Regions from separate parts of the Solibacillus silvestris genome, predicted to be linked through region 2. Evidence: riboswitches for the same ligand, from Rfam matches in the RefSeq annotation. Region 2 holds a riboswitch; the other holds the start of a gene.

Region 1 (5,890 bases), on a different contig from region 2:
TTATGCAAATACAGGTAAGCCTAAATTGAAAAAGCATCGAAAAGAACAATCCGGGCCTCTTCTATGGAAGCCCGGATTCTTTTCCCTATTTTTTTCGAATTGCGTATAAAATGAACAATAAAACAAACCATAACGGAGTAAGCATTAAAGATGTTCTAGTATATTCCGAAACACCCATAATGACTAATAAAAACACAAAGAACGCCAATATTGCATAATTGATAAACGGTGTCAGCGGTGCCTTGAAAATCGATTTTGCGTGCAATTGCGGGTGACGCTTTTTATAGACAATATGTGAAATTAAAATGATGCTCCATACCCAAATAAAGCATATTGCACTAATCGTCGTGACAATATTAAACGCATCATCAGGCATGAAATAACTAAGCAATGCCCCGATCGACACAACTACCGCCGAAAAGAGCAAGCCATTTTGCGGTACGGCATTTTTATTCAATCGGCTGAATGGTGCTGGTGCTTGCTTATTGTTTCCTAAGCTAAACAACATACGACTTGTCGAGAACATCCCGCTATTTCCCGCAGACGCTGCCGATGTCAGCACAACAAAGTTGATCAAACCCGCTGCAATCGGTATTCCCACCAACGCAAAAACCTGCACAAACGGCGAGCTCGCTGCACTTAGCGTATTCCAAGGGTTGATCGTTAAAATGACAAATAACGCCCCAACATAAAACAATAAAATGCGAATTGGTATTTTATTGATGGCTGATGGTATATTCTTTTGGGGATTGGCCGTTTCCGCTGCCGATACACCGACAAGCTCCACACCGACAAAAGCAAATACAACCATTTGGAATGCCATTAAAAAGCCAAATGCGCCATTCGGAAACAATCCGCCGTGCTCCCAAAGATTCGCTACGGCAACCTTCCCTGTTTCTGTTTCAAAACCGATGATCAACAAGACGATGCCGATTGCAATGAGAGCGACAATCGTAATAATTTTAATAAGGGCAAACCAGAACTCCAATTCACCAAATAATTTTACAGTCAGCAAATTCAGTGCCAGAAGACCGACTAAGCATGCAATTGCCGGCACCCATTGCGGAATATTAAACCAATATTGCGTATACATCCCGACCGCAATAATATCCGCCATAGCGGTCATAATCCAGCAAAACCAATACGTCCACCCTGTCACATAGCCTGCCCAATCTCCCAAATATTCTGTCGCAAACTCCGTGAACGATGAATAGCCGCCTTTTGACAAAAGCAATTCACCAAGTGCACGCATAACGAAAAACAGTGCAGTTCCAACGATTAAATACGCAAAAATAATAGATGGCCCTGCAAGTGAAATCGCTTTTCCCGAGCCTAAAAATAACCCCGTTCCGATTGTTCCTCCAATCGCGATTAATTGAACATGACGATTTTTAAGATCGCGCTTCAATTCATGTTGTTCCAAAACGATTCCCTCCAAAGGATAAATATTTTGTCTGCTTATTCGCAGCGCAAAATAATAAGTAAAACAACGCGGTCCATCAATCGAATTTTCTGAAAATAAAAAAGGGGCCGATAAAAATATCAGCCCTGTTAAATAAGAATAATAACGTCTCTCATTACTCTTCTGTCCTTTTGCCTGAGATTATGAACCCTTCGGCGACGCGTTATACGCGCTCTCTCCAGAAACTGCTCCCGTCAGTAGTGTCATCCACGACGATCTTCGCTTGATATATATGCAATTATTTGCCCATAAGTTGTCGGCATCTTCCAACTTCCTATAGATCGCGTTCAATACTATTATTGTACGATAACTAATACTATCAATTATTGTCATCCGATACAATGCTCTTAAAATGCAAATCTACAAATGACTAGCAATTTGCCTATATTTCCACTATTATGCATCCCTATTACAGAAAATTTCCGCTAAAAAAATATTACACCGAAAATAATGAATCTATCATTTTCAGTGTAATATTCAATACTTATTTATTATGAAGGAATTGGTAGCTCCTCGTATTGTTTGAAACTGTATTTACGCGCAGTTCACGCTTTCTGATTTTTATTGCAGCTTATCCTGAACAATTGAATCATCTTCATACGATGTGCGATTAATATCAATCAGCTTTCCTTGTTTCGTATCCGTTTTTTCCATTTTCACAACATATGTGTTCGGCAAGGCTATGTCTGTACACGCAATTTCGTCCTTTTTTCGAATATTTTCATGATAATTTAACTTGATGATCAGCGTTTCCTCTTCTTTATCAATATATTCAAGCTCTCTTCCGCAGCCATCCGAATATGCTGTGACGAAAAGAGCTTCCTCTGTTTCAAAATCGATTGCCGGAACAGAGTCAAATCCGAAAATTTCCGCCCATGCTGTATAAAGCTTCTCGTCTTGCACGATTGAAATGCTTGTACCGACTTCTGGGGGAATCGAATCTAATTGAAACAATAATTCATATTGAACTTCATTGCTTTTCGTTCCGCCTTGATCATCATTTTCATTTTCTTTATTGTCTGTTTGTTCTTGGTCAACAGGTTCTGACGAATTTGTCTGTTCATTCATATTACACGCTGCAAGTAAAAATATTATGCTAACAACTATATAAGGAAACCATTTTTTCAATGTAATTCACCTCGTTTCTTTCATACATTAGTCGTATGAAAGAAACAAAAGTTACGAAATTCAATATTATTGCGCAAAAATATATTGTTTAGGACAGTTTTTCAATCAAAATTCATTTTAAGTGCGTTATATTGTTTTCCAATATAAGTATATCCTTGTTTTGTATACATTTCCCTAGGCGTATCCTTTCCATCCGCTACTAAAATAATCACCTTCCGCTCATAGTTTTCCATAATATATTGTTGCATCGTTGTGCCGATCCCTTGACGCTGAAATTGCGGACTTACGAAAAAGTTATCGATTTCTGCAGTTTTTTGTGATTCAATGACATCGACAATACCAACAACCCGTTCATCGATCAATGCGATAAATTGCTGTTTGCGGTGCTGCTCAAAGTCCCTTTTCAACATGGCACGCTTTCCGTTCGCATAGCTTTCTCCCCATTGTAGATCTTCTTCATATTGCAAAGCTAAATAGGAATCGATTGTACGTGCTGTAACAGGTTCGATTTTTACAGAAGGATGAATTCTTTCTTTCGTAAATACATTTGGCTGGATCGCATACATTTCCAAAATTCCAATATTAAACTGCTGCGACGAAAAATATTGGCGAATATAAAAAGGGAGTTCCACGTCTTGTGGAAAGACGAACTTTAAAAATTTTTGCCTTCTTGATCGCTGGAACTTCGTTAAATAAAACTGTGTCTCTTTCAATTCCTGCAGCGTAGGCAATCTTCTGAAATATACAAAATTGCTATCATACCTATCTTTTATTTCATCGAGTTTATAATGCTTAAAAAGCTCCGTTTCTTTTTCGATTTCCGCGAAAATATGAATGTCTTGAAATGAAAAATTCACGTCGTAACCTCACTTTCGGACTTTATATATAATTATTCCCCTCTCATCATAGCACAATTATACAAAGCTTCGACTGTGGCGCATTGTAGAAACAGCGCAAATATCCATTAATTCGATTTTCATGAATACGTCAAATAATCTAATAATTCAGCAAGTACGCTTTTATGATAATTTAGCGTATAATGTAGTTGTTTATCCAACTATTACACAATTCTCTTGGAGGGTTCGTACAAATGAGTACACGTATTGAAAAAGACTTTTTAGGCACATTGGAAATTCCAAAGGACGTATATTACGGCGTTCAAACAACTCGTGCATTAGAAAACTTCCCAATCACTAAAATGACAATGCACCCAGAATTAATCCGTGCATTTGCCATCGTGAAAAAAAGTTCAGCACTTGCAAATGCAGCAATCGGCAAATTGGATCAAACAATTGCCAATGCAATTGCGCAAGCATCTGACGACATTATTAAAGGGCATTTACACGATCAATTCGTTGTAGACCCGATTCAAGGCGGCGCCGGCACTTCCATGAATATGAATGCCAACGAAGTCATCGCAAATCGCGCATTAGAAATTTTAGGGGAAGAAAAAGGTACTTATTCAATCATTAGTCCTAACAGCCATGTTAATATGGCCCAATCAACAAATGATGCCTTCCCATCGGCTATCCATATCGCAACAGTGACAACTTTGGACAATTTGATTATGGCGATGGAAGTCATGCGTGATAGCTTCATCCAAAAATCAGTGGAATTCGATTCGATTGTTAAAATGGGGCGCACACATTTACAAGATGCGGTTCCGGTTCGATTAGGCCAAGAATTTGGCGCATACGCTGCAGTGGTGGCGCGTGATATCGCACGCATTAAAAAAGCGCAGCAAACGATGCTTCAAATCAACATTGGGGCAACAGCTATTGGTACAGGCTTAAATGCGGACCCGGAGTATATGAAATTGGCAGTAGAAAATATTGCCGCTTATAGTGGTTTCCCGTTCGTGAAAGTGGATAATTTAATCGATGGTACACAAAATACGGATACATATGCTGAAGTATCATCCATGTTAAAAATCGCCATGATGAATATGTCGAAAATTTGTAATGATCTACGCTTAATGGCTTCAGGGCCGAAAGCAGGTTTTGCAGAAATCCGTTTACCTGAGCGCCAACCTGGTTCATCGATTATGCCAGGGAAAGTGAATCCTGTTATGCCGGAATTGATTAACCAGATCGCGTTCCAAGTAATCGGCAATGATGTGACGATTTCCCTTGCATCTGAAGCAGGTCAATTCGAACTGAATGTTATGGAGCCTGTTTTAGTGTTCAACTTATTGCAATCAATTGAAATTATGACGAACGGCTTTACTGTATTCACAAAATACTGCTTGGACCATATCGAAGCGAATGAAGCGCGTTTACATGATTTTGTAGAGCGTTCAATAGGTGTAGTAACAGCTTTGGCACCTCATTTAGGCTACGAGCGCTCAAGCCAGATTGCCCGTGAAGCACTTCATAGCGGAAAATCTGTACGTGAACTTTGCCTTGAATACAACTTCTTTACTGTAGAGCAATTGGATATTATATTAAACCCGTTCGAATTAACACAGCCAGGTATTGCAGGCGAACGTGCATTGGAAAAAAAATAATGGATTGAAAAAAAGCTCCCATGGGAAATTGACTTCTCATCGGAGCTTCTTTATTTAAGCAAACAGAATTTCCTTTGCCAGCGAAATGGCGCGTTTACTTACTTCCAATCTGTCGCCATCTGCATTTTGCTTCACGACGTCATTGTTTTCATCAAAAATGGATTTCAACTGCTTTTTCGGTTTAACACCGACCATCAATTGAGCTATTTCAGACTGCCCACTGCGCAATTCTTCTTGTGATAGCCCCACATTTCCGGAGTCCCCGATTTTAGGAAAGGGGATTGTTTGCTCCTGCTGTGTTTTGCGACGTGTTTGATTTTGCAAGCCTGTGCTTCCGGCTCCAACAGAACGAATCATGAATTATCCCCCCTCTTTCGCTTTTTTATCTTTTCCGCGCGTATGTACATTAACTCGGCCTGGAATAACATAAGCGCTATGGCGGCTATTAATAAAATGACTATCCAAATACCCATTTCGCTTCCTCTTTTCCATCGCTAATACCACTTTACTAAATGAGCGGAATGATACAAGATGAAAAAAGGGCTAGTTTTATTGTAAAACTGTATAAGCATATTGAAGATAAAATTACCCTTTCCCTTTTTGCACATCTACATCCGCATGAATATCAATATGCTGCAATGCTTGAGTTGCCAATTGATCGGCTTCCGCATTTAGTTTACGATCGATAAACTCGTATTGCGGACGAATTCCGAGCCTTTGCAGTTTTGCATCGATTTTATCCGCCCATGCTGACAGCGTTGTATCAGTTACAGCCCATTCTCCGTTCATTTCAT
Region 2 (5,890 bases):
AAAAATCGCCTGCAGCTCACCTTGCGAAATTTCGGGCTGGTAAGGTGTGTATGCTGTATAAAACTCTGAGCGCGATATGACATGATCGACAATAACCGGCTTGTAGTGATTGTAGACACCCGCACCTAAAAACGATACATTGCTTGCTGTATCTTTATTTTTAGCCGCCATTTGAGACAATTCTTTCATTAACGCTGCTTCAGATTTTGCTTCTTTGATTTTATAATTCCCTTGGAAGCGAACTTTTTCCGGTATATCCGCAAAAAGCTCATCGATTGTAGCAACTCCGATACGGTCTAACATTTCTTGCTTGTCTTGTTCCGTCATAGGTAAATAACGATGTTTCATTGTTAACCCTCTTTTCAAAATTTTTATTTACTGCGTTTATAAAATGGTGTTTCCACGATTGCTGCTTTCGCTTTATTTTTGCGAACTTCAATTTCTACTTCAATTCCAACTTCCGCGAATTTTGCGTCAATTAACGCTAAACCGATATTGCGTTTTGTCATCGGCGATTGCGTACCTGTTGTAACTTCGCCAATTTCTACGCCATCTTTGAATACTTTATAGCCATGACGCGGAATTCCTTTGTCGATCATTTCAATGCCGACTGATTTACGTGAAAGTCCCTTTTCTTTTTGTTCAATTAAAGCTTGCTGCCCGATAAATTGCGGGTCTTTTGCCAGTTTCACCGCAAAGCCAATTCCAGCTTCGAGCGGAGATATATCTTTTGATAGTTCTTGACCATATAATGGTAAGCATGCTTCAAAGCGCAATGTATCGCGAGCACCTAAACCGGCTGCTACAACTCCCTTGTCTTTTCCGGCTTCTAAAATTTTGTTCCAAAGGTCAACAATCGCCTGTGGTGTGCCGTAAATTTCAAAACCGTCTTCACCTGTATAGCCTGAGCGGGATACAAGCACGGAATGTCCGCCTACATCTACATTATCTTGGAATTTGAAATATTTAATTGTCGCCAAATCCATAGATGTCAGCTTCTGTAACACTTCCTGCGACAAAGGGCCTTGCAGTGCGATTTGGGCATATTCATCTGAAGCATTGGTAATTTTCACATCACCTTCTAGATGCTGCTGCAGCCATTCAAAGTCTTTTTCAATATTAGCCGCATTCACACAAAGCAAATAACGGTCATCCGCTAAACGATATGTTAATAAATCGTCTACAACACCGCCGCTTTCATAGCATAATGCGCTATATTGCGCACCGCCAATTGCAATTTTGGAAATATCATTTGAAAGCATCTTTTGTAAATACGAAAGCGCATCCGGTCCTTCCACAAAAATTTCGCCCATATGGGAAACATCAAAAAGGCCAGCTCGGTTTCGCACTGCATCATGTTCTTCCTTGATTGAAGAAAATTGCACCGGTAATTCCCAACCACCAAAATCGATTGTTTTCCCACCATATTTTGCATATTCATCAAAAAGTGGTGTACGTTTTAATTCATTTGCCATGTTCATGTCCTCCTTAAGTATGTATGATTGTAGACCGATCATTTGAAAAGGGAACTGTATTTTGCATAAATATAACGCGAAACACTGCCTTTTTTATAGACTTTTCAGAAAGCAACTGCTTTCTTCTCCATAAAAAAAGACAGACGAATCCCTTTTCCGAGATTCTCTGTCCTTGCACCTGAAAGTTACACCTAAGTTTGATTATCTATCACATTTTAGGCTTTCCCCGTTGGTGGCTGCAATAAATTCCATGCAGCGCTCTCCAGAGTTGCGTCCAATACGAGTCTTTTTGCCTGAGAGATTCATAGCTGCGCTATTTGCTCCTTCGGCGACGTGACTTCACGTTCTCTCCCCGTACCATCATCCGCGTCAGTTTCTTTAACTAAATTTATAACTTAACTCTTAGCAATATCCTAACATTGAACACATTGAAAACGCAATCTTTTTTTGTTTTTAGTTAAAACACGAATTATATCAAAGAAATAATAGAAATCATTCGCCTTTCAGTCTGTTTACTTGGAAAGCAATATATTCGACAATTTGCCTTAACGTTCTACTTGCCGTAAGCACTTGTATATGGCCTGCTTCCCTATAAAACTTTCTGCGATAGTAATACAGCTCTTCTAACTCCTCTTCTGTAGATTTCTGTACAATGGGGCGGTTTTTGTCATTGCGGATGCGCATATAAATGTCCTCAAATTTTGCATCCAGAAAAAAAACAAGGCCTGTATGACGCATAATTTTACGGTTCTCTTCGTTAACTGCCACTCCACCACCTGTTGCGATAATGCATGCTTCATCACGGAAACTTTTTAAAAAATCCGTCTCGATTTCCCGGAAATGCGCTTCTCCGTATTTCTCGAAAATTTCTGGAATCGTCATTCCTTGCTGCCGGACAATTTCATGGTCCATATCGTAATAAGGCATTTTCAAGAAATAACTTAAACGTCTACCAATCGCACTCTTTCCGCATCCCATAAATCCAACTAAATATATTTTTCGCATGCTGTTCACCTTCTTCTAATTACGAGCTACTCAATTCATACCATCTTCCGTGTAATTGCAGCCGAATTTGGCTTTGTGTTCAGGACCTCAAGCCGTGGGTCAGACAACTGTTGCCGCATCATTCGACAACAGCTGTCTTCCTTTATCGGAATACATGCCCAAATTCGTCATATTACCGGGGCTTTCACTTCTTTTCAATAAATGCTTGTACTATTGCTAATAGAGAGGAATACTTGCATTCACTTTCCCGTCTATCGGAATAGGTGCCCTCTACTGAAAAGAGTTGAACTTCAATGAGTATTTAGTATGTTTATCGTAGCACGAACGTAAATAGATTCCAACGAATTATAAATTTTTAGTTGGGCAAAAAATGCATTCGTATATAAAATTGCAGCCCCCGTAACAATAAATAATAACAGTACGGCCAATAAAAATAACGCGCCTCTTTCATTCCGGAGCCATTGGTAAGACGAGCGCTCTTTGTCGCTCGGTTCCATCCTGCATCACCACTTTCATATTTATTTCATGTCCTGCAACATGTAAATGCCAATTGCGAACATGCGGCAGCATTATTTCATTCCCGCCTTTATTCGATCTTTTCCGTAAATGGTGCTCTGATTTATCAAATATAAATAGCCGATCACTTGGATCATTCAAAATTTCAAGTTGCAATTTGTTTGAATCCAATATTTTTCCGGATGCCGAGTTCATATTATATTGATGCAAATCATAAATGAAAAATTCCCAATTCACATCATCGTTCATTTGTTGTAATTGCTGAATATCCCGCACCCAGACGAAGATAAGAAGACTGATCGAAGCGAATAAAAAGAAGACGGCTAATTGAAACAGACTTTCCAATAATGTAAATCCTCTCTCGTTCAATCTGCTTCTGATCATACGCATAGCTCCTCTTCCAGCCCATCTGCTTCAAACATGACACAAATATGGCTGCCATCATAAACCCAACTGAACAGAGTATCATCAATTTGCTGTATTCCCGAATATTCTCCATATCTCGCATATTTCAGCGCACCGATGAAAGCGGCCTCCGCTGCATGTGCTTGCACTTTTTGAACCGCGATTTGCTGCTTCATATTATACGTGAGGGGAATGATCGTCGAAGAGAGAAAAAATAAAATGACGACCGCTAACAATGTTTCCACAAGTGTTATGCCCTGTTGCCCCATGAAAAACCTCCTTATCCAAAATTCTTCCTTTCCCGATATTAATCGAGTACTGATAGCTCACATTTTCGAAATGATAGGTTAGCCTGCCGAATGCCTGAACATTTCCTCTCGTATTAAAGATGAGGCTAGAGCCGGGCGTCGACAAAAATAATTCAACATGGCGGGGTAAACGTTGGTCATACAAATGTACAGGCTGATTGCGTTCCTTTATTATGATGCGATTACAATTTACGACTTGAAAGCTATGCGGGCTTCCCGTTTCGATCGAGCTCAGCTGTGCCATTCTTATTAACAATTCGTTTTGACTCATGACTTGTTTCTCCGTATAGTCGACTAATGGCTCATGGGAAAAATATAAAATTGCAGATTGAACAATTAAAAAAATTGCCAGGACAACAAGCATTTCCAAAAGCGTAAATCCTCGTTCATCGTTCAATAATGCTTTTATTCTATGTTTTATCGGACTCATTGGAATCACGCTTCTTCGATGGACCGATCACTTTCCCATCTTCTATTTGTATTTGTGTATTATCCGGGCACCTCAAATCCTCTTCGACAATATACTTTTCATTTACTAAATCGGAAATCGAGCTTGGGTATTCCTTTTTGTCCAGTTTATAAGCCTCCACTTGCCCTTGCAGCATTAGAATATATGCATCGCATCCTTTTTCATCAATTGAAGCGAAATGCCGTGATACATTTGGTATAGTCACTAATATTAAGATCGAAATAATCAATAGCACTACAAGCATTTCTACTAGCGTAAATCCTTTTTCATTTTTCATCTATTTCACCTCTTCTTATATAAAGTCGATTACATCATACATAGGAATCAAAATGCTTAAATATGCGGCAATTACACAAATAGCGATAATAATGAAAAGCAGGGGCTGGATGATCGCCAATAAACGTTCGATTATTTTTTGGAGCTTTTCATCAAGAAGCTCGCAATATAAGATCAGTTCCCGCCCTAATAATCCACTTGCCTCGCCATGTGCAATGAAATGCTCAAATTTCGGGTAAAAATAGCCGACAACTTCCGCCGCACGCGCCAAAGAATCACCGATCAGTATGCGCTGCTGCAAAGTATTGGCAATGTATGCAATTTGCTTTTGATGCTGCTGGGATTTTAAATGGTCGAATGCATTTTGCAAGGAAAACCCTGCCAATAATAAATTGCCTAAATGACGGGAAAACTGCCTCGTCAATATTAAACGCCAAAAAAGGCTGATGAATGGGAGCTTAAATAAAATATGGAGTTGCAAGTCTATGCGTTTCTTTCGCACATATAAAACAAAACCCAAGAAAACAATGCATAGTACTAATGCTGCACCGACAATATAGTCTGGCATATGGAGGAAAAATGTCGACCATTGAATACTTGCTGACACTTCTTCATTCACCCTTGATGTCACGACAGATGATATATTCGGCAAGAAATACGTCCGAAATGCCAAAAACAGCATAATCAAAAATGAAAATAAGACGAGCGGATACGACATCACCTTTAATAGTTTCGCCTTCGCTTGTTGTTGAAAAGCGAGCTGTTTTGCGACAATTTGAATGGATTCGCTCAATCTCCCTGTCATTTCCGCCAATTCAATCGTTACTAAATATTGCTTGTCCAGACATAAAAACTGAAAAACCTGTGTCGCACTGCCTCCACTATGCAAAATATTTGAGATTTCTTGCTGAATGGGTTCATAATGTTTTACATGATAAGGAAGCAGCATCTCAATACTATGCGCAAATGTATATCCTTCGTTTAACAATGTGGAAATGCGTTGGAGCAATGTAGGAAATTCGGAAGGCTTGATGATCGCTTTTTGAAGCAAAGCTGTGGATTGGACATGTCTAAGTAGAGGTATATTCATAGCAATCTCCTTGCAATTTTGCTATTTGTCCGGCGAATGTTTCGTCAAATGGCAATGTATAGCTTCTTGCATTTGAAATGGAGTCAATCGCCGCCTTTAACTGTTCATCTGTCAAAAATTCAAAAATCGCTTTATAGCCTATGTCATTCGTTTCTATTAAGCGCTGCGAGACGATTGCCCTTAACATTTGCCTCATCTCCTCTAACGAAACTGATAGATCATTGAGCCGATAAATACAATTAACAGTATCTTTTGCATGAATAGTCGATATGACCAAATGTCCCGAAAACGCTGCTTCCATTGCGACTTTTGCCGTCTCCCTGTCGCGGATTTCGCCAAGCATGAT

What was found. A riboswitch is a leader RNA that binds a small molecule or an ion and turns the genes downstream of it on or off. The one in region 2 is predicted to bind glycine.
Region 1: another riboswitch for glycine. It lies ahead of ACTHOQ_RS00120 (amino acid permease); the one in region 2 lies ahead of gcvT (glycine cleavage system aminomethyltransferase GcvT).

What each region holds. Positions count from the first base shown of each region.
Region 1 covers NZ_JBQCJW010000001.1:23,655-29,544, forward strand. Annotated here, with positions in the region: gene ACTHOQ_RS00120 (amino acid permease) at 86-1,423, opposite strand; glycine riboswitch at 1,576-1,654, opposite strand; gene ACTHOQ_RS00125 (dehydrogenase) at 2,024-2,530, opposite strand; gene ACTHOQ_RS00130 (GNAT family N-acetyltransferase) at 2,692-3,447, opposite strand; gene aspA (aspartate ammonia-lyase) at 3,681-5,096, shown strand; gene ACTHOQ_RS00140 (DNA primase) at 5,151-5,453, opposite strand; gene ACTHOQ_RS00145 (reverse transcriptase-like protein) at 5,682-5,890, opposite strand, start outside.
Region 2 covers NZ_JBQCJW010000037.1:6,653-12,542, reverse strand. Annotated here, with positions in the region: gene gcvPA (aminomethyl-transferring glycine dehydrogenase subunit GcvPA) at 1-348, opposite strand, end outside; gene gcvT (glycine cleavage system aminomethyltransferase GcvT) at 372-1,475, opposite strand; glycine riboswitch at 1,640-1,743, opposite strand; glycine riboswitch at 1,747-1,839, opposite strand; gene ACTHOQ_RS16415 (shikimate kinase) at 1,968-2,480, opposite strand; gene comGF (competence type IV pilus minor pilin ComGF) at 2,928-3,380, opposite strand; gene ACTHOQ_RS16405 (pilus assembly FimT family protein) at 3,377-3,670, opposite strand; gene ACTHOQ_RS16400 (prepilin-type N-terminal cleavage/methylation domain-containing protein) at 3,579-4,139, opposite strand; gene comGC (competence type IV pilus major pilin ComGC) at 4,120-4,455, opposite strand; gene comGB (competence type IV pilus assembly protein ComGB) at 4,471-5,544, opposite strand; gene comGA (competence type IV pilus ATPase ComGA) at 5,525-5,890, opposite strand, start outside.